Regions from separate parts of the Kitasatospora sp. NPDC051705 genome, predicted to be linked through region 1. Evidence: riboswitches for the same ligand, from Rfam matches in the RefSeq annotation. Region 1 holds a riboswitch; the other holds the start of a gene.
The links. Region 1 has a riboswitch for cyclic di-AMP ahead of ACIA8Q_RS06645 (transglycosylase family protein). Riboswitches for the same ligand answer to the same signal wherever they lie in the genome.
Positions count from the first base shown of each region.

Region 2: it holds a riboswitch for cyclic di-AMP, as region 1 does, so the genes downstream of both, ACIA8Q_RS04800 (transglycosylase family protein) here and ACIA8Q_RS06645 (transglycosylase family protein) in region 1, are expected to answer to the same signal.

Region 1 is NZ_JBITCO010000004.1:2,781-18,325, forward strand. It holds gene ACIA8Q_RS06620 (NAD(P)/FAD-dependent oxidoreductase) at 110-1,477, opposite strand; gene ACIA8Q_RS06625 (Ppx/GppA phosphatase family protein) at 1,906-2,841, opposite strand; partial or broken gene ACIA8Q_RS06630 (DUF501 domain-containing protein) at 3,012-3,539, opposite strand; gene ACIA8Q_RS06635 (septum formation initiator family protein) at 3,511-3,996, opposite strand; gene eno (phosphopyruvate hydratase) at 4,115-5,401, opposite strand; gene ACIA8Q_RS06645 (transglycosylase family protein) at 5,644-6,555, opposite strand; cyclic di-AMP (ydaO/yuaA leader) riboswitch at 6,557-6,727, opposite strand; gene ACIA8Q_RS06650 (cytochrome P450) at 6,938-8,242, opposite strand; gene ACIA8Q_RS06655 (SDR family NAD(P)-dependent oxidoreductase) at 8,455-8,874, shown strand; gene ACIA8Q_RS06660 (MazG family protein) at 8,904-9,929, opposite strand; gene mfd (transcription-repair coupling factor) at 10,066-13,695, opposite strand; gene ACIA8Q_RS06670 (hypothetical protein) at 14,421-15,545, opposite strand, start outside.
Region 2 is NZ_JBITCO010000002.1:503,084-518,628, forward strand. It holds gene ACIA8Q_RS04755 (ATP-binding protein) at 1-964, shown strand, start outside; gene ACIA8Q_RS04760 (aldose epimerase family protein) at 1,348-2,412, shown strand; gene ACIA8Q_RS04765 (GNAT family N-acetyltransferase) at 2,480-2,998, opposite strand; gene ACIA8Q_RS04770 (extracellular solute-binding protein) at 3,309-4,586, shown strand; gene ACIA8Q_RS04775 (sugar ABC transporter permease) at 4,679-5,683, shown strand; gene ACIA8Q_RS04780 (sugar ABC transporter permease) at 5,724-6,629, shown strand; gene ACIA8Q_RS04785 (glycoside hydrolase family 13 protein) at 6,667-8,385, shown strand; gene ACIA8Q_RS04790 (LacI family DNA-binding transcriptional regulator) at 8,411-9,430, shown strand; gene ACIA8Q_RS04795 (hypothetical protein) at 9,555-9,755, opposite strand; gene ACIA8Q_RS04800 (transglycosylase family protein) at 10,059-11,345, opposite strand; cyclic di-AMP (ydaO/yuaA leader) riboswitch at 11,332-11,533, opposite strand; gene ACIA8Q_RS04805 (hypothetical protein) at 11,928-12,869, opposite strand; gene ACIA8Q_RS04810 (DUF397 domain-containing protein) at 13,440-13,703, shown strand; gene ACIA8Q_RS04815 (ATP-binding protein) at 14,047-14,568, opposite strand; gene ACIA8Q_RS04820 (helix-turn-helix transcriptional regulator) at 14,986-15,545, shown strand, end outside.

The DNA.
Region 1 (15,545 bases):
CCCGGTCGCACGGCCGGCTGAGCACCACGGAGGTCGTGGTCCGGCGACACTGCCGGGCGGAGGGCCTCCGACTCATACCCCGGTGCTCCCACACCGGGGCCTCAGTCGCTTACTTGCTCGCGAGTTCCTTCTCGGCGGCCGGCTTGGCGGCCTCCACGGGCTTCGTGGGCGGGGTGACCTCCTGGATCGGGAGCTGCGGCTTCTCCATCTGGGAGAGGCCGACCATCTCGCGCTTCAGGAACATCGCCAGGGTCCAGTCGGTGAAGACGCGGACCTTGCGGTTGACGGTCGGGACCATCGCACCGTGGTACAGGCGGTGGAACCACCAGGCCGGACGGCCCTTCAGCTTGTACTTGCCGAAGAGGATCGCCACGCCCTTGTGCAGGCCGAGACCGGCGACCGCACCCAGGTTCTTGTGCTTGTACTCCTTCTGCGGGAAGCCGCGCATGCCGGAGATCACGTTGTCACCGAGGACGACGGCCTGGCGGCAGGCGTGCTGCGCGTTCGGCGGGCACCAGGCGCCCTCGCCGGCGGCGAGGTCCGGGACCTGGGCGTTGTCGCCCGCGGCCCAGACGTAGTCGAAGCCCTGGACCTGGAGGGTCGGCGCGGTGTCGACGTGGCCGCGCGGGCCCAGCGGCAGGCCGAACTCGGCCAGCACCGGGTTCGGCTTCACGCCGGCCGTCCACACGATGGTGGAGGCGTCCATCTCCAGGCCGTTCTTCAGCACGACGTGGCCGTCGACGCAGGAGTCCATCGAGGTCTCGATGTAGACCTCGATCTGCCGCTCCTCGAGCTTCTCCTTGGTCCACAGACCGAGGTCCGGGCCCATCTCGGGGAGGATGCGGTTGGCGGCCTCGACCACGACGAAGCGCATGTCGTCGCGGCTGACGGTCCGGTACAGCTTGGACGCGTCGCGCGCCATGTCCTCGATCTCGGCGATCGTCTCGATGCCGGCGAAGCCGCCGCCGATGACGACGAAGGTCAGGGCCTTGCGGCGGACCTCCTCGTCGGCGGTGGACTCGGCCTTGTCGAGCTGGGCCATGACGTGGTTGCGGAGGCCGATGGCCTCCTCGACCGTCTTCATGCCGATGCCGTGCTCCGCCAGACCCGGGATCGGGAAGGTGCGGGAGACCGAGCCGGTCGCGACGACCAGGTACTCGAAGGGCAGCTCGTAGCTGTCGCCGGCCGCGGGCTGGATCGTGGCGACCTTGCGGGCGTGGTCCACACCGGTGACCGCACCGGTGAGCACCTCCGCCTTCTTGAGGGCGCTGCGCAGGGGCGCGACGAGGTTGCGGGGCGCGACGTTGCCGCCGGCCGCCTCGGGGAGGAAGGGCAGGTACGTCATGTACGACCGCGGGTCGACGACCGTGACGGTCGCTTCGCCGTAACGCATCTTCTTGAGGATGCGCATCGCGGCATACAGGCCGACGTAACCACCGCCGACAATGAGGATGCGAGGACGCTCCGTGGTGCTCATATCGGAAAGTATCCAGCACCGTTCGGAGCAGCCTTCGTGAGCCCGGTCACAAGCTCCTGGACACCCCGTGCTACACTGCGCGGCCGCAAAAGCGGCCCGGGGCCCCCTGCTCACGGCCCCGCGCACACCCCCGTGAGCCCACGCCGGAGCACCACCCTGCTGAGCAGCAACGATCCGTACAGGGCCTGGGTTCCCGCTGATGATTTCGATTTTCAAACCTCAGCCGAGGCCTGGCCTGCGATCCAGCGGTCGTCACGGGGAGCGAGCCTTCAGTCCCACATTTCGGACATGGCGGGCGGGCGACCGTGGCGAAAGGCCGGATCGTCACGTGAAGAAATTCACGAAGTTTTTCGCCCGGGCCCGGGCGCGCCCCGGCCCCGGGCCCCCCCAGGGGGCGCCGGGGCCGGTTCGGTAAGTCCCACCGGGCGTCAGGAGGCCATACTCCAGGCGATGCCGTCCAGGATGTCGTGCTCGCTGACGACCACCTCGGCGGCGCCGGTCCGCTCCATGATCTCCAGCAGTTCGAGCGCGCCGGCCGCGATCACGTCCACCCGGCCCGGGTGCATCGACGGGATGGCGGCGCGCTCGGCGTGGGTGGCGGCCAGCAGCTCCCGGGCGATCCCGGCGACCCGCTCCCGGCTGATCCGCGAGTGGTGGATCCGCGCCGAGTCGTAGGCGGGGAGCTCCTGGGCGATGGCGGACACCGTGGTGACCGTCCCGGCCAGGCCGACCAGGGTGGCCGCCCCGGTCAGCGGCACGACCTCCGCGGCCTTGTCGAGCTCGGCCCGCACGTGCGCCCGGGCGGTCTCGACCTGCTCCGCGGAGGGCAGCTCGGCGCCGCCGAAGTGCCGCTCGGTGAGCCGGACGCAGCCGATGTCCACCGAGCGGGCGGCCTGCACGTCCGTGCCGCCCAGGACGAACTCGGTCGAGCCGCCGCCGAGGTCGAACACCAGGTACGGCGCCGGGAACTGCCCGCCGGTCAGCTCCTTGGTGGCGCCGGTGAAGGACAGGTGCGCCTCCTCCTCGCCGCTCACCACCTCGGGCTCCACGCCCAGGACGTCGCGCACGCCCTTGACGTACTCGTCGCTGTTCTCGGCGTCCCGCGAGGCGCTGGTGGCGACGAAGCGGGTGCGCTCCGGGCCGACGCCGAAGCCGGCGATGACCTCGCGGTACTCGCGGCAGGCCGCGAAGGTGCGGGCCAGCGCGTCCGGGTGCAGCCGGCCGGTCTGGTCCACGCCCTGGCCCAGCCGGTTGACGATCATGCGGCGGTCGAGATCGGTGATCTCCCCGGTCTCCGGGTCCAGGTCGGCGACCAGCAGGCGGATCGAGTTGGTGCCGCAGTCGATCGCGGCCACGCGCGTCATGCTCACTCGGACTCCCCCTCGGCGTCACCGGCGGCGGCCCCGCCGGAGGCCGTCTCCTCCGCGGCGAGCCGCTTCGCGGCGCGCTCGGCGGTGAGCTGCTGCTTGGCCTCGATGACGGCCTGGTGGTCCTGCTCCTTGGCCCGGTTGCGGGCGACCCGCGCGCCCGCGGCCTCGACCTCGGCCGGGGAGACGCAGGGGCCCTTGGCCCACCAGTCCTCCAGCATGCCGATCGCCTCGTCGCCGAGCGGGTTGACGCCCTCGCCGGCCGCCAGCGAGTGGCCGACCAGCACGTGCAGGCACTTCACCCGGTCCGGCATGCCGCCGGCGCTCGGGAAGCCCTCCAGCACCTCGATGGCGTCGCGGCGGGCGATGTAGTCCTCGTGCGCCTTCTGGTAGGCGGCGGCCAGCTCCGGGTCCTCGGCGAGCCGGGCGGTCTGGTCCTTCATCACGCCGTCCGCCTCCAGGGTGCCGATCAGCGAGGCGGCCTTGGGGCAGGTCAGGTAGTAGAGCGTCGGGAACGGCGTGCCGTCGGGCAGCCGGGGCGCCGTCTCCACGACGTCCGGGTTGCCGCAGGGGCAGCGGTGCGCGACGCCGCGCAGGCCGCGCGGCACCCGGCCGAGCTGGGCGGCGATGGCCGCGACGTCGGCGTCGGAGACGTTGGGGTGGTTCTCAGTGGTCATGGGGGGAGGTGTCTCCAGCGGGGGACGGTGGGAGCGGACGGGGGGTGGCGGGGGCCAGCGCGGCGGTGTCGGCGGCGTCCACCGAGTCCCAGATGCTGGCGTACCAGGGCTTGGCGGCCTTCACCGGGCCGGTGGCCGAGCCCTCGGAGGGGCCGGGGCCGGCGGCGGACGCGGAGGGCTGGGCGGCGGCCTGGCCGGCCGGGTCCACCGCGATGTACGGGGTCTCCCCCGGCATCGCGTAGTGCAGCCGGGCGCGGGCCTGCGCCTTGACGTACTCCGGGTCCTGCCAGCGGGCCTTGTCCCGGCGCAGCTGCTCGACCTGCTGGCGCGCGTGGTCGGCCTTCGCCCGTTGGGCGGAGATCTCGGCGCGCTGGGAGATGAACTGCCGCGTCGGGTAGGCGAGGATCGCCACCAGCGAGCAGAGCACCAGGACGAGGACGGTCGCCCGGCTCGTGAACCGAGGCCGGGCCGCCAAGCCCGGGATCCTCCAGCCTGCCATCTCCCGTATCCCCTCCTGGTCGCGACGGTGCCCCGCCGTCCACCCTACGGGGTGAACGGCGGGGCACCGGTCAGGCTTGCGCGACCTCGCGGTCTCAGCCCTCGTGCTTGAACCGCGGGAAGGCGCCGCGGCCGGCGTACTCGGCGGCGTCGTCGAGGATCTCCTCGATGCGCAGCAGCTGGTTGTACTTGGCGACGCGCTCGGAGCGGGCCGGGGCACCGGTCTTGATCTGGCCGCAGTTGGTGGCGACGGCCAGGTCGGCGATGGTGACGTCCTCGGTCTCGCCGGAGCGGTGCGACATCATGCAGCGGTAGCCGTTGCGCTGGGCCAGCTCGACGGCGTCCAGGGTCTCGGTCAGCGAACCGATCTGGTTCACCTTCACCAGCAGCGCGTTGGCGGTGCCGGTCTCGATGCCCTTGGCCAGGCGGGCCGGGTTGGTGACGAACAGGTCGTCGCCGACCAGCTGGACCTTGTCGCCCAGCTTGACGGTCATGGCCTTCCAGCCGTCCCAGTCCGACTCGTCCAGCGGGTCCTCGATGGAGACCAGCGGGTAGGCGGCGACCAGCTCGGCGTAGTACTCGATGAGCTCGGCGGCGGAGAGGGCCTTGCCCTCGAACTGGTAGGCGCCGTCCTTGTAGAACTCGGAGGCGGCGACGTCCAGGGCCAGCGCGACGTCCCGGCCGGGCACGTAGCCGGCCTTCTGGATGGCCTCGGTGATGAGGTCCAGGGCCTCGCGGTTGCTGTCCAGGTTCGGCGCGAAGCCGCCCTCGTCGCCGAGGCCGGTGGACAGGCCGCGCTCCTTCAGCACGCCCTTGAGGGTGTGGTAGACCTCGACGCCCCAGCGGACGGCCTCGGAGAAGGACTCCGCGCCGATCGGGGCGATCATGAACTCCTGGATGTCGACGTTGGAGTCCGCGTGCGAGCCGCCGTTGAGGATGTTCATCATCGGCACGGGCAGCACGTGGGCGTTCGGGCCGCCCAGGTAGCGGAACAGCGGCAGGTCGCTGGCCTCGGAGGCGGCGTGCGCCACGGCCAGCGAGACGCCGAGGATCGCGTTGGCGCCGAGCGAGGACTTGTCCGGGGTGGCGTCCAGGTCGAGCATGGCCTGGTCGATCAGGCGCTGCTCGGTGGCGTCGTAGCCGACCAGCTCCGGGCCGATCTGCTCGATGACGGCCAGGACGGCCTTCTCCACGCCCTTGCCGAAGTAGCGGTTCTTGTCGCCGTCGCGAAGCTCCAGGGCCTCGAAGGCTCCGGTGGAGGCACCCGACGGGACAGCGGCACGGCCGGTGCTGCCGTCGTCGAGGCCCACCTCGACCTCGACCGTGGGGTTGCCACGCGAGTCGAGGATCTCACGGGCTACGACGACATCGATGGACGGCACGAGGCATCTCCTTGCGGAAGCAGGGTCCGGCTGACGTTGGTGCTGCCGGCGGGACGATTGCGGAGTCGTTACGACCAGAGCCTAACCGCCCGGGCCCCCGGGGCCACGCTGGCCTCGGTCCCGTCTCAGCGTGTGGCCGCACTACCCACCGGTAGTTCACCCGCCCGCCCGGGCGAACCGGCCCGAATCCGGGCGGAGGGGGACGGATCCCCGCCCCCCTCCGCCCGGCGGGCGGGAGCGGCTCAGCCGAGGTGCAGGACCTGGCCGGGCATGATCAGGTTCGGGTCGCCGCCGACGGTGCCGCGGTTGCCGTCGTAGACCGACTGCCAGCCACCGGTGACGCCCTGGGCGGCGGCGATGGTCGACAGCGTGTCGCCGGACCGGACGGTGTAGTCGTGGCCGCCCTGCGCGGCGGCCGGGGCGGTGCGCACGGCCGGAGCGGGCTGGGCGGCCTGCGGCGCGTAGTGCTGCGGGGCGGCGGCCTGCGGCGCGAACTGCTGGTAGACGCTCTGGTGGCTGGTCCAGTACCAGGTGCCGTTGTTCTGGTACCAGAACACCTTCGCGTCGGCGTCCCAGCCGGCCTTGCCGGAGAAGCCCGGGGCCTGCGGCTGCGCCTGCTGCGGCGCGGGCTGCTGGGCGGCCGGCTTCGGGGCGGCCGGCTGGGCGGGCTTGGCGGCGGGCTGCGCCGGCTTGGCCGCGGGCTGGGCCGGCTTGGCGGCCGGCTTCGCGGCGGCGGGCTTGTCGTCCGAGGAGGTGTCGACGCTCGCCGGCGCGCCGCCCTTGCTCAGGCCGGCCTTCTGCGAGCAGACCGGCCAGGCGCCCGGCCCCTGCGAGGCGAGGACCTTCTCGGCGACGGCGATCTGCTGGCCCTTGCTGGCCTGGTTGGCCTGCGGCGCGTACGCGGTGCCGCCGTACGCCTTCCAGGTGCCGGAGGTGAACTGCAGGCCCCCGTAGAAGCCGTTGCCGGTGTTGATGCTCCAGTTGCCACCGCTCTCGCACTGCGCGACGGAGTCCCAGGCGGAGGCCGGGGCGGCGGAGGCGCCGGTGGCGGTGAGGATCGGCATCGCGAGTCCGACGCCGGCCACACCGGCGACGGCGATGGCCTTCTCGGCCTGGGTACGACGACGGTGGCGGCCAGTTCCAACGAACAGCATGAAGGTCCCTCTCCGCACGCCTGCGAGGTGAGCTGTCGGGTTCGGACCGGGAGGTGGCCCGGCCGCCGTCAGCGGAAACGATTCCGCTCGGGCGGCTTCACCCCAAGCCGTGGGGAAACGGCAACAAACCTGGTTCCCCCGCCCCTGCCCAGGGTTCTGGTCGGTTTCCCGTGACGCGGCGGGCAGGATTCGGCGTCCCGCGCACGAGGTCCGCAGCTGCGAACTCCAGGGAGAGTAGACAGATCCTCAGACCAATCACAAGCTCATATCACCGATATCACACAGAAATCACGGCCCGCGCTCGATCGCCCACCAACCGTGCGGCTATGTCCGGATTGATGGAGGTTCAGCCACCCCTCCAACGGCCGCCGGCGACACCCAGTCAGCGTGTCGGAGGGTCGGAAGGTTCCCGGAGGACGGCCGGCGGCGCGTGCGGGGAACGGCTCTCCGGGCTGAATTCCACCGGGAGTTCCCGCAGTCCCCGCATGATCAGGCCACCGCGCCAGCGCAGATTCTCCGGGCTTTCCGCCAACTGCAGATCCGGCAGCCGGGAAAGCAGCGTGGCCAGCGCGCTCCGGCCCTCCAGCCGGGCCAGCGGGGCCCCGATGCAGTAGTGGATCCCGTGGCCGAAACCCAGGTGCGGGTTGTCCGTTCGCGCCAGGTCCAGGGTGTTCTCGTCCGAGAACCTGGCCGGATCCCGGTCCGCCGCGGCCAGCACCACCAGCACCGGGTCCCCCACCGGGATGTCCACCCCGCCGATCGACACCGGCCGGGTCGCGAACCGCCACGTCGCCAGCTCCACCGGCCCGTCGTAGCGCAGCAGTTCCTCGATCCCGGTCTCCAGCAGCGCGCTCTCGCCGCGCGCCACCGACTCCTGCAGCAGCCTGCGCTGCTCCGGGTTGCGCAGCAGCGCGTACGTCCCGTTGCCGATCAGGTTGACGGTCGTCTCGAAGCCCGCGAACAGCAGGATGAAGGCCATCGCGGCGGCCTCGTTCTCGGTCAGGTGCTCCCCGTGGTCGCTCGCCCGGATCAGGCCCGAGATCAGGTCGTCCCCCAGGTCCGCCCGCTTGCGGTGGATCAGCTCCAGCAGGTACGCCCGCATCCGCTTCACCGCCCGGCCCACGCCGCCGCGCTGGCCGCCGCCGTGCCGGATCATCATCCCCGCCCAGTCGCGGAAGTCGTCCTGGTCCTCGGCCGGCACGCCCAGCATGTCGCAGATCGCGTAGATGGGGAGCGGGAACGCGAACTCGTGGATCAGGTCCGCCGACCCGCGCTGCGCGAAGCCGTCGATCAGGCGGTCCGTGAGCTGCTGCACCCGCGGCTCGAACTCCGCGACCCGGCGCGGCGTGAACGCCTTCGACACCAGGCGGCGCAGCCGGGTGTGGTCCGGCGGGTCGATGTTCAGCAGGTGCGTCATCAAGTCCGCCTGGCGCTCCCCCGGGATGCCGACCCGGCCGGTGCGGTGGGCCTGCTCGCTGTGGTGCGCCGGGTTCTTCGACAGCCGGCCGTCCGCGAGCGCCTGCCGCGCGTCCGCGTACCGGGTCACCAGCCAGGCCTCCACCCCGCTGGGCAGCGTCGTGCGGTGCACCGGGGCGTGCTCGCGCAGCCAGGCGTAGGCGGGGTACGGATCTGCGGCGAACTCCCAGGTGAAGAGCTGCGGGGCGGTGGGGGCGGGCTGCGCTGACATGGACCGACCGTATCCGGTGCACCGGGGCCCGCCGCCCCGCGGACGCGGGTTCCGGGACGGACCCTTGGACAGGTCTTAACCGTAGGGCGGGCGTGAGCCTGGTCACCTGAGGGGTAATCCCTGTTGCGGAGGGTCAGGTCGTGCCTACGATCCTCCGCAGAAATCGTGGGCGCCGGTGCGGTGTCGCCCACAGGGAGGAGCAGACCATGCGGGTGAGCGGGGCAGTCGTCGTCATCGCGGTACTCGACGGCGGGTCGGGAGCCGACCTCGCCCGCCGGTTCACCGCGGCCGGCGCCGCCGGTGTGCTGATCGCCGACCAGCACGTCGGCGTGGCCGAGGACCTCGCCACCGAGCTCGACCGGCCGGGCTGCCCGGTCGTCGGCGTCGGCGGGGACATCCGCCGCCCCAGCGACGTCGCCGCCCTCGTCGACACCGCCGAGAAGCACCTGGGCCCGATCGACCTGTTCTGCGTGGCCGGCCCCGGCGGCGAGCGGATCGTCTCCCTCGCCGACCTGCCCGACCACCTCGACCTGGAACGCCTCGCCGAGCTGCTCGCGCTCGTCGGCGAGGCCATCGGCGAGGTCGTCCCGCCGCAGCGGCGGCCGGTCGGGAGCACCGCCGCCGCGGCCTGAGCCGGCCCCTCCGCCCGCCGGCCGGCCGGCTACTCGCCGGCCGGTTCGAGGCCCTCGGCCGCGCGCACCGCGTCCCGGTACCCGCGCGCGGCCGACCGCAGCGCCGCGTCCACGTCCACCCCGGCGTCGTGCGCCCGCTGCACGACCGCCAGCAGCAGCCGGCCCGCCGACTCCGCCGTCAGCCCCCCGGGCAGCTCGTACGGCTCGTCCGGCACGCCCGCGAAACCGGCCTTGCGCACCCGCGACACCAGCTTCGCCGCGTACGCCAGCGACGGCAGCCCGGCCGGCACGCCGTCCAGCACCGACTCCCGGTCCGACTTCTCGGCCGCCTTCAGCTGCTCCCAGTTGGCCTCCACCTCGGCGGCGCCCTCCGCGGTGACGTCACCGAAGACGTGCGGGTGCCGGTAGACCAGCTTGTCGACGAGGTCGCCGGCCACGTCGTCGATCGAGAACGCCTCCGACGGGTGCTCCTCGGCGATCCTGGAGTGGAAGAAGACCTGGAGCAGCACGTCCCCCAGCTCCTCGCGGAGCGTCTCCCGGTCCCCCTCCTCGATCGCCTCGACGAGCTCGTACGCCTCCTCGACCAGGTACTTCACCAGGCTCTCGTGCGTCTGCTCGGCGTCCCACGGGCAGCCGCCCGGCGACCGCAGCCGGTCCATCACCGAGACCAGGTCCAGCAGGCGCGCCCCCGGGAGGTCGTAGGAGCCCGGCAGCACCTCGATCTCCGGCACCTCGCCCGCGTGCTCCACGGCCAGCCGGGCCAGGGCGTCCGTGAGCCCCGGATCCCCGTCCGGACTCCCCAGCCACACCGTCGCCCCGGTCTCCGCGGGCGCGGTCAGCAGCCGGGCCAGGGCCGGCGCCGACCCCGGCGCCACGACCTCCACCACGACCCCGGCCTGCCGCACCGCCGCCACCTGCGGGTGCCCCTCGTCCGCCACCAGCACCCGGCCGGCCGACCGCAGGGCCTCCCACGCCGGCCACGCCAGCAACCCGGGGGCCACCCGGTGGGTGGTGGTCAGCAGGATCAACTTCGCGCCCGGAACATTCGTCGTCACACCCCCGAACCTACCCGTCCGCGCCCCCGCCCCGGGCCGGAGAAGGGCAACTGCGCCCGACTCCCGGCCGGCCGCCGCGGACACGCGACGGCCGGCCCGGGCCGGGCCCGGGACCGCCGTCGCCCGCCGCCGGGCGCTACTTCCTCGAACCCGCCAGGTCGTCGAACATCGCCGACAGGAACTCGCCGCACCAGCCCAGCAGCTCCCGGCCGACCAGCGGCTTGCCGCCGATCCGCCCGGTGCTCGGCCGCGGCACCAGCAGCTGCTGGGCGGCCGCCTTGACCTGGCTGCGCGGGTAGAGCCGGTTCAGCCGCAGCTGCTGGGACTCCCGCAGCTCCACCGGCCCGAACCGGACGTTGGCACCCTGCAGGGTGATGTCCGCGATGCCGCACCGCCGGGCGTACAGCCGCAGCGCCGCGACCATCAGCAGGTTCTCCACGGGATCGGGCAGCTTGCCGTAGCGGTCGGTCAGTTCGTCCCGGACGTGCTGGATGTCCTCCTCGGAGTTGACCGCGGCGATCGAGCGGTACGCCTGCAGCCGCAGCCGCTCGCCGGGCGCGTAGTCGTGCGGCACGTGCGCGTCGACCGGCAGCTCGATCTTCACCTCCAGCGGCTCCTCCTCCGGCTCGCCGCCGTTCGCCAGCGACTCGCGGAACTCGGCCACCGCCTCGCCGACCATCCGCATGTAGAGGTCGAAGCCGACGCCCGCGATGTGCCCGGACTGCTCGCCGCCGAGCAGGTTGCCGGCGCCGCGGATCTCCAGGTCCTTCATCGCGACGTACATGCCGGCGCCCATCTCGGTGTGCTGGGCGATGGTGGCCAGCCGCTCGTGCGCCGTCTCGGTGAGCGGCTTCTCCGGCGGGTACAGCATGTAGGCGTAGCCGCGCTCGCGGCCTCGGCCGACCCGGCCGCGCAGCTGGTGCAGCTGGGAGAGGCCGAAGGTGTCGCCGCGCTCGACGATCAGGGTGTTGGCGTTGGAGATGTCGATGCCGGACTCCACGATCGTGGTCGACACCAGGACGTCGAACTCCTTCTCCCAGAAGTCGACGACGACCTTCTCCAGCTGGGTCTCCCCCATCTGCCCGTGCGCGGTGGCGATCCGCGCCTCGGGCACCAGGTCCTTGAGCCGGGCGGCCGCCTTGTCGATCGACTCCACCCGGTTGTGGATGTAGAAGACCTGGCCCTCGCGCAGGAGTTCGCGCCGGATCGCGGCCGAGATCTGCTTCTCGTCGTACGGGCCGACGAAGGTCAGCACCGGGTGCCGCTCCTCCGGCGGGGTGGTGATGGTCGACATCTCGCGGATGCCGGTGACGGCCATCTCCAGGGTGCGCGGGATCGGCGTCGCGGACATCGTGAGCACGTCCACGTTGGCCCGCAGCTTCTTCAGCTGCTCCTTGTGCTCGACGCCGAACCGCTGCTCCTCGTCGACGATGACCAGACCGAGGTCCTTGAACCTGGTCTCGGAGGAGAACAGCCGGTGGGTGCCGATGACGACGTCCACCGAGCCCTCGAACAGCCCCTCCAGCACGGCCTTGGCCTCGCCGTCGGTCTGGAAGCGGGACAGCGCCCGCACCGTCACGGGGAAGTTGGCGTAACGCTCCGCGAAGGTCGAGAAGTGCTGCTGCACCAGCAGCGTGGTCGGCACCAGCACCGCCACCTGCTTGCCGTCCTGCACCGCCTTGAAGGCCGCCCGCACCGCGATCTCGGTCTTTCCGTAGCCGACGTCGCCGCAGATCAGCCGGTCCATCGGGACGGACTTCTCCATGTCCGCCTTGACCTCGGCGATGGTGGTCAGCTGGTCCGGCGTCTCCGCGTAGGGGAAGGCGTCCTCCAGCTCGCGCTGCCACGGGGTGTCCGGGCCGAAGGTGTGGCCGGGTGCGGCCATCCGGGCCGAGTAGAGCTTGATCAGGTCGGCGGCGATCTCCTTGACCGCCTTCTTCGCCCGCTGCTTGGTCTTCGCCCAGTCCGCGCCGCCCAGCCGGTGCAGCGTCGGGGCCTCGCCGCCGACGTACTTGGTGACCTGGTCGAGCTGGTCGGTCGGCACGAACAGCCGGTCGCCGGGGTGGCCGCGCTTGGCGGGGGCGTACTCCAGCACCAGGTACTCGCGGGTGGCGCCCTGGACGGTCCGCTGCACCATCTCGACGTACCGGCCGACGCCGTGGGCCTCGTGGACGACGTAGTCGCCGGCCACCAGGGCCAGCGGGTCGATCGCGTTGCGGCGGCGGGAGGGCATCCGGCGCATGTCCTTGGTGGAGGACCGCTGGCCGGACAGGTCGGTCTCGGTGATGACGGTGAGCTTGAGGGCCTCGTCGACGAAGCCGTGCTCGATCGAGCCGCAGGAGACGTGGACGACGTCCCGGGTCGGCGCCTCGGCGAGGTCGGCGACCAGCCGGGCCGGGATGCCCTCGTTGCCCAGCACCTCGGCGAGCCGGGAGGCGGGCCCGTGGCCCTCCGTCACCATGACGACCCGCCAGTCGGCGGCCAGCCGCTCCTTGGCGTCGGCGATCGCCCGGGCGGTGTCGCCGCGGTAGGCCTCCACGGCGTGCATGCCGAGGGTCAGCGTGTTGGCGTCGAACTCCAGGATGCCGTCGACCGCCGACTCGCTGGTCGCGAAGGGGCTGACCGACCACCAGGGCAGCCCGATCTCGTCGGCGTGCTCGCGCACCTCGGCGAGCGAGCGCAGCGAGGCGGCGGAGACGTCGATCGCCTCCAGGTCGATCGGCCGGTCCCCGCCGGACGCGGCGGCGACCCAGGAGGCGTGCAGGAACTCCTGGCTGGTCGCCACCAGGTCGGCGGCCCGGGTGCGGACCCGCTCCGGGTCGCAGACCACGGTGACCGAGCCGATCGGCAGCACGTCGAGCAGCAGCTCCATGTCGTCGACCAGGACCGGCGCCAGCGACTCCATGCCCTCGACCGCGATGCCCTCGGCGATCTTGTCCAGGATCTCGGCCAGCCCGGGGTGCGCGGCCGACAGCTCGGCGGCCCGCGCCCGCACCTCGTCGGTGAGCAGCAGCTCGCGGCAGGGCGGCGCCCAGAGGCCGTGCTCGGCGATCTCCAGCGAGCGCTGGTCGGCGACCTTGAAGTAGCGGACCTCCTCGACCTCGTCGCCCCAGAACTCCACCCGCAGCGGGTGCTCCTCGGTCGGCGGGAAGACGTCCAGGATGCCGCCGCGGACGGCGAACTCGCCGCGCTTCTCGACCAGTTCGACGCGCGCGTAGGCGGCTGCGGCGAGCCGCCGGGCGACCTCCTCCAGATCGTGCGACTCACTGCGCCGGACGGCCACCGGCTCCAGCTCGGCCAGCCCCTTCACCTGCGGCTGGAGCACCGAGCGGACGGGCGCGACCACCACCTGCACCGGCCCGGCCGCCGGGTCGTCCGCCCGCGGGTGCACGATCCGGCGCAGCACGGCCAGCCGGCGGCCGACGGTGTCCGAGCGGGGCGACAGCCGCTCGTGCGGCAGCGTCTCCCAGGCCGGGTACTCGGCGACGGCGTCGGGCGGCAGCAGCGAGCGCAGCGAGGCCGCGAGGTCCTCGGCCTCCCGCCCGGTCGCGGTCACGGCGAGCACCGGACGGCCCCGGTCCCCGGCGGCCCGGCCGGCGAGGGCGCGGGCCAGCGCGGCGATGGCGAACGGCCGGGCCGCGGGCGGTCCGACCAGGTCCAGGTGGCGGCGGCCGCCGGCCGCGGCTCCGGCGGCGGTCGCCGCCTCGATCGCCTCGGCGAGCGCCGCGTCCCGCGCGACGACATCGAGCAGTCCGGTCAGACTCATCTGGGGTCTCTTCTTCGTCCCGTGGCTGGTGCTGCCTCCGGGCGGCGAAGGCCTGCCGGGGCAACGCGAACGGCCCGGCACGCCGAGCGGCCGGGGGTCTCCAGCCTACGCCGCGGCACGGACACGCACGCGGTGTACGACCCCGGCGGGGCCTGGCGGGGACGAACCGCCGCCCCGGCCGCGGCAGGGCCCGCAGGCCGGGCGCCGGAGGGGCCCGCGCGGGCGCCCGGCACCGGCCCGCGGCACGACCGGGGGGCGAGCGCGGCGCGAGCCCGGTGCGACCGCGGACGAACGACCGGACGCGGGGGCCGCCCGGCGGGTGGACGAACCGGCCGGAGCCCGGCTCCGCGATCCGCCACGAGCTGGACATACTCCTGTCACTGGCCGTCCATGGAGATCGCGCACCATGGTGAACGTGCCCGCCGCACCCAACCGTGGGGGATGGCTGTGGCGGCACTGTCGCACCCCCGATGGGGGTCGGAGGTGCGAGGCCGGGCGACCCTGGGTGGGGGCGCCCGCCCAAGCGCCGGGAACCGTGGCGCCCTTTCCTGGAGGGCGCCACGGGTCTCGGCCTCACTCTTTCGCGGGCCCTCCCGCGGCGGTGCCCCGGGCCGGCGGACGTCCGTCGCCCGGTGCCGGTGCCGGTGCCGCGGGCAACGGACGGCCTGCGGCCCGCACGGCCGCCGGACGACGCGACCGCCCTGCCGGCCGGTCCGTGCGGCGGGTCAGCGCCGGCGGTAGCTCACCGTGTTCGGAGTCGCGTAGCCGCTGCCGTCGTCCACGATGACGATCTTCGGGATGATCCGGGTCTCGTCCTGCGGCTCCGCGTCGGCGCCCTCGCCCTCCTCCGCGGCGGCGGCCTCCGGCGGCGCGGCCGGCCTCGGCGGCACCGAGGACGGTTCGACCGGCCCGGTCACCACGGCGACGGGCGCCCGGCCCGCGGAGGACGCGGCGCCGGAGGCCGCCGAGGCACCCGCGGGGGAGCCGACCACCGGCATCCGCAGCACCGCCGTCGCCTTCTCCCGCCCGGCGGCTCCGGCCGGCTCCGTCCCGGTCTGCTCCGCACCGGCCCGCTCCGCGCCGGTCTGCGAGGGCCCGGCCGGCACGACGGCCTTCCGGAGGCCGGCCACCGCGATCTCGCCGGTGTCCGCCTCCGGGTCGACGGGCACCGCGTCGGCGACGGCGTCCGCGACCCCGTCCACCGGTCCGGTCGGCGCGGCGGCCGGCGGCTCGGGCTCGATGGCGCCCACCGCCGCGCCGGTGAGCGAGGCGAGGGTGGCCTTGATGTGGTCGAGGTGCTGCTGGACGGTCTCCAGCCGGTTGTCGAACTCGCGCTGCTCGCGCTCGCTCGCCGCGTTGATCCGCTCCGCCTCCCGGCGGGCCTGCTCGACCAGCTGGTCGGCCTTGGCCTGGGCGTCGGTCTCCAGCTGCTTGATCCGGCCGAGCACCGTCTCCCGGTGCTGCTCGGCCTCCTTGACCCGGCGCTCGGCGGTCGAGGAGACTTCGGCGTCCTCGGCGTCGGCCCTGGCCTGCGCCTGGGCGAAGGTCTCGTCGGCCTTCCGGCGCAGTTCGGCGAGCTTGGCCTCGGCCTGCTCGCCGGCCTCGGCGGCGGCCACCCGCACCTTGGCGGCGTAGGCGGTGGCGGCGTCGCGGGCGGTGCGGCTCTCCCGGTCGGCCTCGGCCCGGATTCCCTCGGCCTCGGCGCGGGTGCGCTCGTCGGTGCGCCGGGCGGCCTGGTCGGCCTCGGCGCGGGTGGTGGCGCTGTACTCCTTGGCGACCCGGTCGAGCTCCTGGCCGGCGTCGTAGACCTCGTCGCGGAGGTCCTCGGCGAAGCGCTCGGCCTTCTCCCG
Region 2 (15,545 bases), on a different contig from region 1:
CGAGGCCGAGGACTTCCTGCGCCGCGCGCTGCGGCTCTCCGAGCGCATCGGCCCCAAGCTGCCGCTCGCCTGGGACGCCGTCGGCGTCCTGGCGGACACCCTGCTCGCCCGCGGCCGGGTCGAGGAGGCCTGGGAGCTCGCCAGCTCCTTCGGCTTCCAGCCGCCGTACCACGCCACCGCGATGGTGCTGCCCGACGCGGCCTCGCTGTACGGCAAGCTGCTGATCGCCATGAAGCGCCACGCCGGTGCGGCCGCCGCGCTCACCGAGGCCGGCGCCCAGCTGGAGGCCCGCGGCTGGCACAACACGGTCTGGGCGCCCTGGGCCGGCCACCTCGCCATCGCGATCGCGGCCGACGAGCCCGACCGGGCCCGCGAGTACGCCCAGAAGGCCGTTCACGACGCCCGCACCTTCGGCACCGCCTCCGCGATCGGCACCGCACTGCGGCTGCACGCCCAGATCGAGGACGGCCAGCAGGCGGTCGAGCTGCTGGAGGAGGCCGTGATGCACCTCGGGCAGTCGCCGGCCGGGTACGAGCACGCCGTCGCGCTGGTCGACCTCGGTGCCGCGCTGCGCCGGGTCGGGCGGCTGGAGGACGCCCAGGAGTACCTGTACCAGGGCATCGAGCTGGCGCAGCACTGCTCGGCGGAGGGGCTCGTCGAGCAGGCCCGGCGGGAGCTGGCCAACTACGGCCTGCGGCCCAACCGGCTGGGGCTCGCCGACTTCCGGGAGACCCTCAGCAAGCCCGAGTGGGACGTCGCCACCCGGGCCGTGCAGGGCCTGCCGCCGCAGCGGATCGCCGAGGAGCTCGGCGTCCACCTCAGCCTGGTGAACCGGCGGCTGGCCGCGGTCTACCGCAAGGCCGGCAGCGGGCCGGACGGCCTCGCCTCCGCCCTCGGGCTGCCGGTGCAGCCGCGGCAGACCGCCCGGCCGGAGGGGGAGCCCGAGGACGGGGCCGGGGCGTAGGCCGAGTCGGGGCGACGGACGTGGCGGGGCCCCGTCGGGTGCGCGGGGCCGGTGCCCGTGGCGGGTGCCCCTGGCGGGCGTCGCGGCAGGCCTTCACACGGGGCCTTCACGCGGGGCCTTCACACCGGGCCTCGCGCCGGGCCTTGCGGAACCGCCGAACGGTGGCGTTCGGTGACGGCGGTCGGCTACCGAACGTGACGTACGACGGACGTCCCGCGGCGGCGGGCGGGGGCGTCCGGGCGGCGCGCGGGGGCGCAGGAGCGCCCCCGCGGGGGCGGCCGTCGCTAGGCTGACGCACACGGGGGCGCCGCGCCGCTGCGGCCCCGGACGGACCCGGAACCGGGCGACCGCGCCGCGCCGCGGTCGCCAGTGAGGAGCAGGCCATGGCGAGCGAGGCCACCAGCGTGCGGCACCACCCCCTGGAGCCCTCGGGCGCGGGTGCCGCGATCGAACGCTGGACGCTCTCCGCCGGCCCGTACGAGGCGAGCGTGCTCACCCTCGGTGCCACCCTGCACACCCTCACCGCGCCCGACCGGGCCGGCCGGCCCGCCCAACTGCTCCTCGCCGCCGACCAGCTGGCCCAGCTGCTCGGACCGGCCCGGCACTACGGCGCCGTGGTCGGCCGGTACGCCAACCGGATCGACGGATCCAGGGTCACCATCGACGGCGAGGAGCACCCGCTCGCCCCGACCGGCGGCGGCGTCACCATCCACGGCGGCCCGGACGGCTTCGCGCACCGCATGTGGGAGGCCGAGGAGATCGAGGGCGGCGTCCGACTGCGGCTGCACAGCCCGGACGGCGACCAGGGCTTCCCCGGCGCGCTCGACGTCACCGTCTCCTACACCCTGGACGCGGCCGGGGAACTGGTGATCGCGTACCACGCCGTCACCACCAAGCCGACCGTGGTCAACCTGACCAACCACGCGTACGTCAACCTCGCGGGGGAGGGCAGCGGCGACGTCCTCGGCCACCTGCTCACCCTGGACGCCGACGAGTACACCCCCGCCGACGAGCGGCAGATCCCGTACGGGCGCACCGAACCCGTGGCGGGCACCCCGTTCGACTTCACCGTGGCCACGCCGATCGGCAAGTCGGTCCACGACGACCACCCGCAGCTGGTCGGTCCCGGCGGCTACGACCACAACTGGGTGCTGCGCCCCCGCCCCGCGGACGGTCCCCCGGTCCGGGCGGCGCTGCTGGAGGAGCCGGTCGGCGGCCGCACCCTGGAGGTGCTGACCACCGAGCCGGGCGTCCAGGTCTACACGGCCAACAAGTTCCAGGGCGCGGTCACCGGGGCGAGCGGCGTCCCGTACGGGCCGTTCGCCGGGATCGCGCTGGAGACCCAGCACTTCCCGGACTCCCCGCACCACCCGGCCTTCCCGAGCACCGTGCTGCGGCCGGGGGAGGAGTTCCGCTCGACCACCGTGCTGCGCTTCGGGACCAACTAGCACCCCGCGCACCGCGGGCCCCGTGCGCCCGGCGTGCGGGGTGCGCGCCGGGCACGTGCTGCCAGGGCTAGGCGTGCGGACGCCCGTCGAGCTCGCGGCGCATGCAGAGCCGGGGCCAGCGGTCCAGGCCGTGCTCGGCCTCCCTGCGGCGGATCTCCCGCAGGCCCGGGGTGAGCTCCTGGTCGGCGAGCGGGTGGAAGCCCAGGCGCGCGTAGTAGGGGGCGTTCCAGGGGACGTCGGCGAAGGTGGTGAGGGTGAGCGCCGGGGCGTCGGTGCCCGCGGCGAGGTGCTCGATCAGCGCCCGGCCGATGCCGCGGCGGGCCCGGTCGGGGTGGACGGACACCTGCTCGATGTGCAGGGCGCCGTCCACCGGCTCGGCCAGCAGGTAGCCGACGACGGGGCCGTCGGGCGCTGCCAGGGCCACCAGGGCGGTGCCCGCGTCGAGGAAGTGCGCCAGTTCGTCCGGGGTCGGGGGTTCGTCCTCGGCGATCTCCGGCATGCCGATGGCGGCGAACGGGGCTCCGGCGGCCCGTTCCAGTGCGCACAGCAGGGGGAGTTCGTCCTTCGAGGCGGCTCTGATCTGCATGCACCCAGTCTGCTGCAAGCATTTTTCAGCCACGCAGGGTGGTGTCCTCGGCCATGCCGTACCGGGCGCTTTGCTGCCAAGTCGGACATCCGGCCGCGCCGTCCACTACCGTGCGGCTACGTCCAGGACACGCGGGCGTAACGATCGCTATTTCTTGCAGAAACTTGCTGCAAGGACTTTCCGTCGCTATTGCGCCGCTGTTAACTTCCTTCCCGAGCCCGACGGCAGCAACGGTGCGGTCGGCACGAGGCAGCCATTATGCGCCTGTCTCCGAACATCTCGGGCACCCCCACCCTCCCAAGGAGTTCTCATGCGGCGTGGCATCGCGGCCTCTGCCCTCGTTGTGGCCCTCGCGGTCTCGATGGCTGCCTGTGGCAGCAGCGGCTCCAGCTCGGACGGCAAGGCCGACGGGCCGGTCACCCTCACGTACTGGGACACCTCGAACGCCACCAACGAGGCGCCGAACTACCAGGAGCTCGTCAAGAAGTTCGAGGCCGCCAACCCGAACGTCAAGGTCGACTTCGTCAACGTCCCGTTCGACCAGGCGCAGAACAAGCTGCAGACCGCCATGGGGGCCAAGGGCGCTCCGGACGTGTTCCGCTCCGAGGTCGGCTGGACCGCCGCCTTCGCCAAGGCCGGCTACCTGGAGCCGCTGGACGGCACCCCGGCCGCCGCCGACACCTCCGCCTTCCAGCCCAGCCTGATCCAGCAGGCCAAGTACGACGGCAAGCTCTACGGCGTGCCGCTGGTCACCGACACCCTGGGCCTGCTCTACAACAAGGACCTGTTCGCCAAGGCCGGCATCACCGACGCCCCCAAGACCTGGGACGAGCTGAAGACCGACGCCGCCGCGCTCAAGGACAAGGCGGGCGTCGACGGCTTCTGGCTGAAGGCCGCGGACGGCTACTACGCCATGCCGTTCCTGTTCGGCGAGGGCACCGACACCGTCGACGCCGCCGGCAAGAAGATCACCGTCGCCTCGCCGGAGGCCGTCAAGGCCGTCGAGACGTACAAGACGATGTTCACCGCGCCGGGCATGGCCAAGGCCGACGTCACCACCGACGCCTACGCGCACATGATGGACGCCTTCAACAGCGGCAAGGTCGCGGCGATCATCCAGGGCCCGTGGGAGATCACCAACATCTACAAGGGCGCCGCGTTCGCCGACAAGAAGAACCTCGGCATCGCGCCCGTCCCGGCCGGCTCCGCGGGCAAGGGCGGCGCCCCCACCGGCGGCCACAACATCTCCGTCTACGCCGGTGCCGACCAGGCCCACAAGGCCGCCGCCGAGAAGTTCGCCGCCTTCATGACCTCGGCGGAGAGCCAGGCCTTCATCGCGCAGAAGAACTCCACCCTGCCGACCCGCTCCGACGCCTTCACGGCCGACGTCAAGGCCGACCCGGGCATCGCCGGCTTCCAGGCCGTCCTCCCCAGCGCCAAGCCGCGCCCCGAGCTGCCCGAGTACAGCTCGCTGTTCGCCTCGCTCGGCACCAACCTGGGCAAGGCCGTCCAGGGCACCGGCACCCAGGACGCCCTGAGCACCATCGCGACCGACTACGCCAAGCTCCTGCCGGGCTTCGCCAAGTAGTCCCCCCCCGGCCGTCGGGCCCGCCGCGTGCACGGCGGGCCCGACGGCCGGACCCGCTCTCCCCGAGACCTCACCCCGAGAAGGTGCAATCGATGTCAGTCGCCGTGCAGGGCGCCACCGGCAAGGGCAGCCGGGAGCGCGAGCAGCGTCCGGGCCTGCTGGAACGCCTCAAGCGCTCCTACGCCAAGCACTGGTACGCCTACGCGATGATCGCCCCCGTGGTGCTGGTGCTCGGCGTGCTGGTGATCTACCCGCTGGTCGAGGGCGTCTGGCTCACGCTCACCGACGCCAACAGCCTCAACTCCGCCCGCACGATCGGCGTCAACCACATCCCGGCGTCCTACAAGTTCGTCGGCCTCGACAACTACGCCGACATCCTCTGGGGCCCCGGCTCCTACGACCGCTTCTGGTCGCACTTCGTCTGGACCATCACCTGGACGGCGCTCTGCGTCGTCCTGCACTACACCATCGGCCTGGGCCTCGCCCTGCTGCTGAACCAGAAGCTGCGCGGACGCGCCGTCTACCGGATGCTGCTCATCCTGCCCTGGGCCGTCCCCACCTTCGTCACCGTCTTCTCCTGGCGCCTGATGCTCGCCGACGGCGGCGCCGTCAACGGCCTGCTCTCCGCCCTGCACCTGCCCCAACCCGGCTGGCTGGACGACCCGTTGGCGCAGAAGGCGGCCGCGATCCTGGTCAACACCTGGGTCGGCGTGCCGTTCATGATGATCTCCCTCCTCGGCGGCCTGCAGTCGATCCCGGCCGAGCTGTACGAGGCGGCCGAGATGGACGGCGCCACCGCCTGGCAGCGCTTCCGGCACGTCACCCTGCCCGGGCTGCGCACCGTCTCCTCGACCGTCGTCCTGCTCGGCGTGATCTGGACGTTCAACCAGTTCGCCGTCATCTTCCTGCTGTTCGGCACCAGCGGCGGCTCCGACGCCCAGCTGCTGGTCACCTGGGCCTACCGGCTCGGCTTCGGCCAGCAGCCCCGGGACTACGCGCAGTCCGCCGCGTACGGCGTGATCCTGCTGTCCATCCTCATCGTCTTCACCGCCTTCTACCGGCGCTGGCTCGCCCGCAACGAGCAGGCCAACGGCTGAGGCCCCGGACCCAGTTGACCCACGAAGGCAGGTAACCCCGATGAGCACCACCACCGAACGCCCCGCCGCGGCGCCGGCGGCGACCCCCGCCGCCCGGCCCGCCAAGGTCCGCCGCCGCGGCCGGAGCAGCCCGCTGGCCACCGCGCTGTCCCACGGCGCCCTGATCCTGGCGAGCCTGGTCGCCCTCTTCCCGGTCCTGTGGATCCTCTACATCTCCCTCGGACCGGACAAGACCGACTACCTGCACCCCGGCGGGATCCTCGACAAGCTGACCCTGTCGAACTACCACCACGTGCTGTTCGACACCGACTTCTTCACCTGGTTCGGCAACGCCTTCCTGGTCTCCGGCGTCACCACGGTGTTCGGCGTCATGGTCGCCGCCACCACCGGCTACGCCGTCTCCCGGATGAAGTTCCCCGGCCACAAGCCGCTGATGTGGTCGCTGCTGGTCACCCAGATGTTCCCGATCGCGGTGCTGATCGTGCCGATGTACACGATCCTCTCCGAGCTCGGCCTGCTGGACAGCTACACCGGCCTGATCCTGGTGTACTCGACGACCACCGTGCCGTACTGCGCCTGGCTGCTGAAGGGCTACTTCGACACCATCCCGGTGGAGATCGACGAGGCCGGCCGGGTCGACGGCCTCACCCCGATCGGCACCTTCTGGCGGCTCGTCCTGCCGCTCGCCCGCCCGGGCCTGGCGGTGGCCGCGTTCTACTCCTTCCTGACCGCGTGGGCCGAGGTCGCCTTCGCCTCCACCTTCATGCTCAGCTCCGACAAGTACACGCTGGCCGTGGGCCTGCAGACCTTCGTCAGCGAGCACGACGCGCAGTGGAACTTCATGGCGGCGACCGCCGTGCTGATCGCCATCCCGTCCTCGGTCTTCTTCTACCTGGTGCAGCGCCACCTGGTCACCGGCCTGACCGCCGGTGCCTCCAAGTCGTAACGCTCCTCGCTCCTCTAGTCCCCAAGGGATACCGTCCATGACCCAGAACCTGGCCGACACCTCCCGGCCTGCCGCCGACGCCACCGCCCACGAGGCGGCCACCCCGGCTCCTGCGACTGGCGGCGCCTCCAGAGACTGGTGGCGGGACGCGGTCATCTACCAGGTGTACCCGCGCAGCTTCGCCGACTCCAACGGCGACGGCATGGGCGACCTGCCCGGCGTCCGCAGCCGCCTGCCGTACCTGCGCGACCTCGGCGTGGACGCGGTCTGGCTCTCGCCGTTCTACGCCTCGCCGCAGGCGGACGCCGGCTACGACGTCGCCGACTACCGCGCCGTGGACCCGATGTTCGGCACCCTGCTGGACGCCGACGCCCTCATCCGGGACGCCCACGAGCTGGGACTGCGGATCATCGTCGACCTCGTCCCCAACCACTCCTCGGACCAGCACGAGTGGTTCCAGCGCGCCCTGCGCGAGGGTCCTGCGTCCCCGCTGCGCGAGCGCTACCACTTCCTTCCCGGCAAGGGCGAGAACGGCGAACTGCCGCCCAACGACTGGGAGTCCATCTTCGGCGGCCCGGCCTGGACCCGGACCGAGAACCCCGACGGCACCCCGGGCGACTGGTACCTGCATCTGTTCGCGCCCGAGCAGCCCGACTTCAACTGGGAGAACCGGGCCGTCGGCGACGAGTTCCGCTCGATCCTGCGGTTCTGGCTCGACATGGGCGTGGACGGCTTCCGCATCGACGTCGCCCACGGCCTGGTCAAGGCCCCCGGCCTGCCCGACCTCGGCGGCTCCGACCAGCTCAAGCTGCTGGGCAACGACGTCATGCCCTTCTTCGACCAGGACGGCGTTCACGAGATCTACCGCAGCTGGCGCAAGATCCTCGACGAGTACCCGGGCCAGCGGATCGGCGTCGCCGAGGCCTGGACGCCGACCGTCCAGCGCACCGCCAACTACGTGCGCCCCGACGAGCTCCACCAGGCCTTCAACTTCCAGTACCTGGGCACCGACTGGGACGCCGCCGCGCTGCGCGAGGTGATCGACGTCTCGCTCGACTCGATGCGCCCGGTCGACGCCCCCACCACCTGGGTGCTCTCCAACCACGACGTCACCCGGCACGCCACCCGCTTCGCCAACGAGCCGGGCCTCGGCACCCAGATCCGCACCGCCGGCGACCGCGCGCTCGGCCTGCGCCGCGCCCGCGCCGCCACCCTGCTGATGCTCGCGCTCCCCGGCTCGGCGTACGTCTACCAGGGCGAGGAGCTCGGCCTGCCCGACGTCACCGACCTGCCGGACGAGGTGCGCCAGGACCCGTCCTTCTTCCGCCAGGCCGGGCAGGACGGCTACCGCGACGGCTGCCGCGTCCCGATCCCGTGGTCCGGCACCGAGGCCCCGTACGGCTTCGGCCCGGTCGCCGGCGGGCCCTCCTGGCTGCCGCAGCCGGCGCAGTGGGCCGAGCTCAGCGTCGAGGCGCAGACCGGCGACCCGACGTCCACCCTGGAGCTTTACCGCAGCGCGCTCGCCGTCCGCCGCTCCCAGGCCGACCTGGGCGCCGGGACGGAGGTCGAGTGGCTGGAGGGCCCCGAGGGCACCCTGGCGTTCCGCCGCGGCGCCTTCGTCTGCACGGTGAACACCACCGGCGAGCCGGTCCGGATACCCGTGCCCGGGCGGCTCCTGCTCTCCTCGGCGGACCCGGTGGTGGACGGCGGCGAGACGGTGCTCGCACCGGACAGCACCGGCTGGTGGGCGGTCTGACGTGGTTGCAATAGGCTCTGGGACCGTGACTACGGCGCGACTCTCAGACATCGCGGCGCAGGCGGGGGTCAGCGAAGCCACCGTCTCCCGCGTACTCAACGGCAAGGCGAACGTCTCGGCCGCCACCCGGCAGACCGTGCTGGCCGCGCTCGACGTGCTCGGTTACGAGCGGCCGACCCGGCTGCGCCAGCGCAGTGCGGGCCTGATCGGGCTGATCACGCCGGAGTTGAGCAACCCGATCTTCCCCGCGCTGGCCCAGGTGATCGAGCAGGTGCTCAGCCGGCACGGGTACACCCCGGTGCTGTGCACCCAGACGCCGGGCGGATCCACCGAGGACGAACTGGTGGAGATGCTGGTCGACCGGGGCGTGGCGGGCATCGTCTTCGTCTCCGGGCTGCACGCCGACTCCACCGCCGACCACGACCGGTACGCCCGGCTGGCCGGCCGCGGGGTGCCCTTCGTCCTGATCAACGGCTACAGCGAGCGGATCGCCGCCCCGTTCATCTCGCCGGACGACCGCGCCGCGATGTGGATGGCCGTCCAGCACCTGGCCGAACTCGGCCACGAGCGGATCGGGTTGGCCGTGGGGCAGCGCCGGTACGTGCCGGTGCTGCGCAAGATCGAGGGCTTCACGGCGGCGATGCGCGAGGTGCTCGGGCGCAGCGCGGAGGAGGCCGAGGACCTCGTCCACCACACCCTGTTCAGCGTCGAGGGCGGGCACGCGGCCGCCGGGGCGCTGCTCGACAAGGGCTGCACGGCGATCGTGTGCGGCAGCGACATGATGGCCCTCGGGGCGATCCGGGCGGTGCGCCAGCGCGGGCTGTCGGTGCCGCAGGACGTGTCGGTGGTCGGCTTCGACGACTCGCCGCTGATCGCCTTCACCGAGCCGCCGTTGACGACGATCCGCCAGCCGGTCGAGGCGATGGCCACGGCGGCGGTGGACGCGCTGCTGGAGGAGGTCGGCGGCAACGCGGCCCAGCGGGGGGAGTTCATGTTCCAGCCGGAGCTGGTCATGCGGGGCTCGACGGGGGCCTGCGCGCGCTGAGCGACGGGCCGTGGACGGCCGACGGGCCCCGGGGAGCGACCGCTCCCCGGGGCCCGTTTCGCATGGGTGCCGTGTGCCGTGTGCCGTGTGCGGGGGTGGCGCGGACGGCGGCGGGTGGGGCGGGTCAGCCCTGCTGGTCGGTGGGGCGGCTGCGGGTGAGCCGCCGGTCGCCGGCGGGGTCGCCGGTCCGGGTCCCGGTGCGGCGGCCGCGGGCCAGGTAGTCCCGCAGGACCAGTTCGACGGCGTCCTGCGGGTTCTTGGTGCCGGAGAGCAGCATCGCGTCGATCGCGAGGTTGGCGTCGAGTGTGACGGTGACCTGGGCCATGGTGGCTCCTCCTCGGGTGCAGAGCAGCAGCATGCCCGGTGTGGCCGGCTTTGACCATGACCTTCGGCCGGCGGAGGGCGGGTACGCCGGAACCCCCGGGGGAGAGCGATCGGGCTCTCCCCCGGGGGTTCCGTGTGGCGGGCGACGGGGGCGGGTGACAGATGACGGGTTTCAGATGATGAAATCTGTCGGCTGAAATCTGAAATCTGAAATCTGTCAGCTGTTCGCCGTCAGCTGTTCGCCGTCAGCTGTTCGCCGTCAGCCGTCGGCTGTGCCGTGCCGCCCGTGGCCCGCCGGTGTGCCTCAGACCCGGCCGGCGAAGTCCGGGGCCCAGTTGGCGACGGTCTGCTCGCGCACGCCCGAGCTCGGGTTGGCGGCCTCGACGTACTTGCCGCCGCCGACGTAGATCGCGACGTGGTAGACGCCGGAGTCCTGGCCGTTGTTGGACCAGAACAGCAGGTCGCCCGGCTGCAGGTTGTCCAGCGAGACGTGGGTGCTGGCGGCGGCCTGGTCCGCGGCCACGCGCGGGATGGAGACGCCCGCGGCGCGCAGCGCGGCCTGGGTCAGGCCGGAGCAGTCCCAGCCGCCGTTGCCGGTGCCGCCGTAGACGTAGGCCTGGCCGACCTTCGACTCGGCGAAGGAGACCGCGGCGGCCATGCTGCCGGTGGCGGCCTGGGCCGGGGCCTGGGCGGCCGGGGCCTGGGTCTGCGCGGCCGGCTTGGCGTTCACGGCACCGCCGTCGGTGGTCTGGCCGGACTTCTTCGAACGGTCGAACCAGCTGAAGTCGGAGCCGGACTTGGTCGCGGTGGCCGCCTGCCGGCCGTGGCCGGCGTCCTTGAAGGACAGGTGCTGGCCCGGGTAGATGGTGTTCGGGCCGTCGGTCAGGGTGCCGCGGTTGAGCTCGTAGAGCCGCTGCCAGCCGCCGTCGATGTTGTGCTTGTCGGCGATGGAGGACAGCCAGTCGCCGGCCACGACGGTGTAGTCGTCGCTCTCGGCCTGGGCGCCGCCCTGGGTCTGCTCCTGGTGCTTCTGGGTCCAGGTGCTCTTGGCGGAGTCGCCGGAGGTCTGCTCCTGGGCCGGCGCGGCCGGCTTGGTGGCCGGGGCGGGGGTCTGCGCGGGCTTGGCGGCCGGGGCGGGCTTGGCGGCCGTAGCACCGGCGGTGGAGCCCGCGGAGGTGTCGACGGCGGCCGGGGCGCCGCCCTTGGTCAGGCCGGCCTGGACCGAGCAGACCGGCCAGGCGCCGGGGCCCTGCGAGGCGAGGACCTTCTCGGCGACGGCGATCTGCTGGTCCTTGGTGGCCAGGTTGGCCTGCGGGGCGTACGCGGTGCCGCCGAAGGCGGCCCAGGTGCTGGAGGTGAACTGCAGGCCGCCGTAGAAGCCGTTGCCGGTGTTGATGCTCCAGTTGCCGCTGCTCTCGCACTGGGCGACCTTGTCCCAGGTCGCGACGGAGGCGGCGGAGGCGGTGCCGGTGGTGAGGCAGGGGATCGTGAGGCCGACGCCCGCGACGCCGATGGCGGCGATGACGCGGCGGGTGCGGCTGGACAGACGGGTGCCGTTGGTGGGCAGCATGAAGACGTGGTCCTCTCCCACGCCTGCGAGGTGAGCTGTCGGATTCGGGCTGGAGTTGCCCGGCCGCGCTGTGGACGCGGCTTCACCCCTAGCCCTGAACCGTTCCTGGGAACAGTCCGGGGCGACTTACCTGTGGGTCCCCCGCTCCTGCCGTGGTGCGTTTTCGCGCTGCCAGGGCATCCGACGGCAGGACTCGGCGTTGCGGATGAACTGGGTCCGTGTGGTCACGAACGGGGAGCACGTTAAGCAGACTTAAGTTCAAACCGCAAACACTGTGATGCGCATCACGGTTTGGCGAGAATGATCGTTTCCGCTGTCCGTCATGATCCGAAATGATCGTTTTCCCGCAACGGCGCCACGGGTGCGCACAACTGGCCGTTCCTCAGGAAACGGCTGACGACGCGTCGGGGTGCGATCGGGCGCGTCCGCGATGCGGGAGGCGCGGCCGATTCCCGGCCGCCGGCCCGCGCCCCGGGCAGAACCGATCAAACATCAACAGAACGGACATCACGCCTATTCACGCCTTAACTCCCGTACGGGGCAAGCCGGAAGGGCCCGGAACGAAGCCGTTCCGGGCCCTTCGGTGCGCGTGGTGTCCCGCTACTACTCCTCGGGCCCCCCGGCGGCGGCGTGGGCGCCGTGGGTGCCCTCAGCGGCCTCCGCGGCGGCCTCCGCCTCGGCCTGGGCCAGCTCCTCCGGGGAGGGCGCCGGCAGCGCGGCCAGGTAGGTCGAGGCGATCAGCTGGCCGACCGTCGGGTAGGCGCCCAGCGGAGCGGCGGACGGGCAGCCCGTCTCCTCGGCGGCCGTCGCGAGCAGCTCGGAGTCGGCCTCCGGGCCGATCACCAGCGGGGCCAGCGCGGGGCGCAGGGAGCCGGTCTCCTTGAGGTGGTTGACGGCCGCGGCCACCGAGCCGGGCACGTCGAGCGCGGCGGGGATGACCGGGACGGCCAGCCGGGCCGCCAGCAGTACGCCGGTGATGCCGGCCGCCGCGGCGGCCTCCTCGCCGCCGACGGTGGTCAGGACCACGCCGTCCGCGGCGGTCGCGATGGCGAACAGCCTGGCCCGGTCGGCGCGGGCCAGCCCGGCCTCGGACAGGCGCACGTGGACGGCCTCGGCGAGCAGCGGGTGCGGGCCGAGCACGTCGGTGACGGACGCGCCGTACTCCGCTGCGAGGGCGTGGAGTTCGGTCAGGAAGCCGTGCGGGCCGGGGACCAGCGGGACCACGACGGGCACCGGCAGGCCGGCCTCGGCGGCCATGGCCAGGAGCTCGGCGACGGTGCGGTCCTCGCTGTCGTCGGCCTCGGTGTTCCCACCGGGGAGGTAGCCGACCGCGGTGCGGACGCCGGCCTGCTCGCTGCGGACGATCGACAGCAGTTCCTCGACGACCGAGCGGGACTCGGGCCCTGCGGTCGCGGGCACGGCCAGCACCAGGGCCGGGGCGCCGGTCGGAATCTCGGGGCGCTCGGGACGGCGGTGGCGCCCCCGCGCACGGGAGCCTGGAGTGCGGACGGGCAGTGGCGCGCCCGGGATGGCTGCGGTGCTCATGCCGGAGATCGTAGGACATCGGCCGGTCGGGCCTGCAGTCGGCTGCCGTTCGGGTTCCGCGCGGCCGCGGTGCGCGCGCGGTGCGCGACGTGTGCCGATCCGGGCGGATCCACAGCAATGCGGACATATCTCACCCAACCCCCGGAAGGGCTCCGGTGGTTGCCGTGACGTCCCGGACGGGGCTGCGCGTTGCACGTGCGGTGCGTGAGATGTCTCACAGCGCGGAGGTGCTGTCCGATGCGTCTGACGGAGGGTCACAGGAGTGCGACTCCCGGCATTCGAAGATCAACATTCAGCGGGGGTCCGCTCACGGCCGGTTATCGGGACTTCGTCGATTCAGTCGGCTATGTCCGTTTACGTACCGTCAGGAAAAGGGTCCGTGAAGAGTTCGGGGCCGCCGGTGAAAAGCATCGTGCACCTGCAACGTCCCGTGCTGATGCACGTGCACTGCAGCTATCATCGCGTCAAGTGAGGCGTTGTTCCGGGCCGGTACGGGGCCGGTCCGTTCGTTCGGCGGGTGCCGGGGGCGCCGCGCTGGACGACCACTCCGGAGCTCTTCGGGAGATTTCTATGCACGACTCGCAGGACACGCACGGCTCGTACGACACCTACAACGGGATGGCGGCCGCCGACCTCAAGGGGGTGGTCTGGCAGAAGAGCCTGCACAGCAACTCCCAGGGGAACTGCGTCGAGTTCGCGGCCCTGCCGGGGGGCGATGTGGCGATGCGCAACTCGCGTTTCCCGGAAGGTCCGGCGCTCATCTACACCCGTGCCGAGATCGCCGCCCTGCTGCTGGGGGCCAAGGACGGGGAGTTCGACCACCTGGCGGTCTGACCGGCCGCCGCATCGCCATCGGGGGGCCGTCGTGGGTGCTGACACCACGACGGCCTTTGTCTTTTCCGGTGCGCTTTCCGGTAATGGCGCGGGGGTGCCCGCCCGGATTCCGCCGCGAGCGGTGTTCCACCGGAATTCCGTCGTGCCGCCGGCGCCGGAACACGCGGCCCGAACTGCACGGGAATGTGTCGCACGGCCTCTTCGGCGGATCGCCGCGGCCGATCGGCCCGCGGGGCGTGCCGGGGCCGGTAAGGAGGTCGCGCCCGGTTCGTCGCACCGGTCCGCGCGGCCCGGGGTGCCGTCCTCCCGGTGCCGTCGGCGGCCGGCCGCGCGCCGCCCGGCCCTAGGCCGAGCGCCGGTGCCGTCCACCGAGTTCGGAGCCGACGAGCGGCTCCGCCTCGAACAGGGCCCAGACGACCTTGCCGCTGCCCAGCGGGTGCCAGCCCCAGGACTGGCTGAACGACTCCACCAGGTGGAGTCCGCGGCCGGACTCGGCGACGAAGTCCGCCTCGCGGGCGACCGGGCCGATGCTGCTCGGGTCGCTCACCGCACAGACCACCTGGGGGGAGCGGTGGACGAGGCTTATTCGGATCGGCAGCCGGCCGTCCGCGGTGGGCTGTGTGGGAAAGTCGTACTCGCCCGGGGCGCCGCCCGTCGGGTCGGGCCGTGCGCCGACCGCATGCCGCAGCGCGTTGGTCACCAGTTCCGAGGCCACCAGTGCGACGTCGTCGAACAGCTCCATCAGGCCCCAGCGCTGAAGCGAGGTTCTGGCGAAGTCGCGTGCGGTTCTGACGGCTTCGAAGCGAGGAGCGAGCGTACAGGTGACCACATGGGGGTCAACCGCCAAAGCCGTACCGGTGCTCATGAAGAGCTCCTCCCATAAGGGGGCGGACACGGCTGGACCCGCCGGGGTCATGCCGGTCACCTCCGACTCGCTCGGCCGCTCGGCCGCCCCCTCGACCAGGCGCGCGCGCACTCGAACGCCCGGTGGCGCGGGGACGCTGCCGAGTCGGTGCACGGAGTCGCGCGTGGGGTCGACGCGGAGCCCGCGGGATTGCCAGGGATGTGCAGGTGCACGTGCACCATGGTGGTGTGCGCTCACTGCAGATGCAAGAGTCGATTCACGTGCAGTCGCACTATTGGCATATGCAAGCGCCGTCTGCACGTGCATCCTGGTACGTGGAGTGCGGAACTGATAGGAACATCCGTCAGTATCGGCACCGTGAGCGCTCAACTGATGGCAGACTGTGCGCTGTTTGCCCTAGGTGGAGGTTTCGACCGCATGACCACAGTTCAGCCGGGCGGCGGCTCGATGGTCCGCCGGATCCTCCTCGGCTCCCAGTTGCGCCGACTGCGCGAGACGCGCGGCATCACGCGCGAGGATGCCGGCTACGCGATCCGCGCCTCCGAGTCCAAGATCAGTCGGATGGAACTCGGCCGCGTCAGCTTCAAGGAGCGCGACGTCGCCGACCTGCTCAGCCTGTACGGGGTGGACGACGGCATCGAGCGGGAGGCCCTGCTCGGCCTGGTCCGCGAGGCGAACAAGTCCGGTTGGTGGCACAGCTTCAACGACGTGCTGCCGGGATGGTTCCAGACCTACGTCGGCCTGGAGGAGGCCGCCCAGCTGATCCGCACCTACGAGGTGCAGTTCATCCCCGGACTGCTGCAGTCCGAGGAGTACGCACGGGCGGTTTTCGGCCAGAGTCGGCCGGTCATCAGCGAGGAGGAGGTCGAGCGGCGGGTCAGCCTCCGCCTGCGCCGCCAGAAGCTGCTGACCGAGGGCGCCAATCCGCGCCTGTGGGCGGTGATCGACGAGGCCGCCCTGCGCCGTCCGGTCGGCGG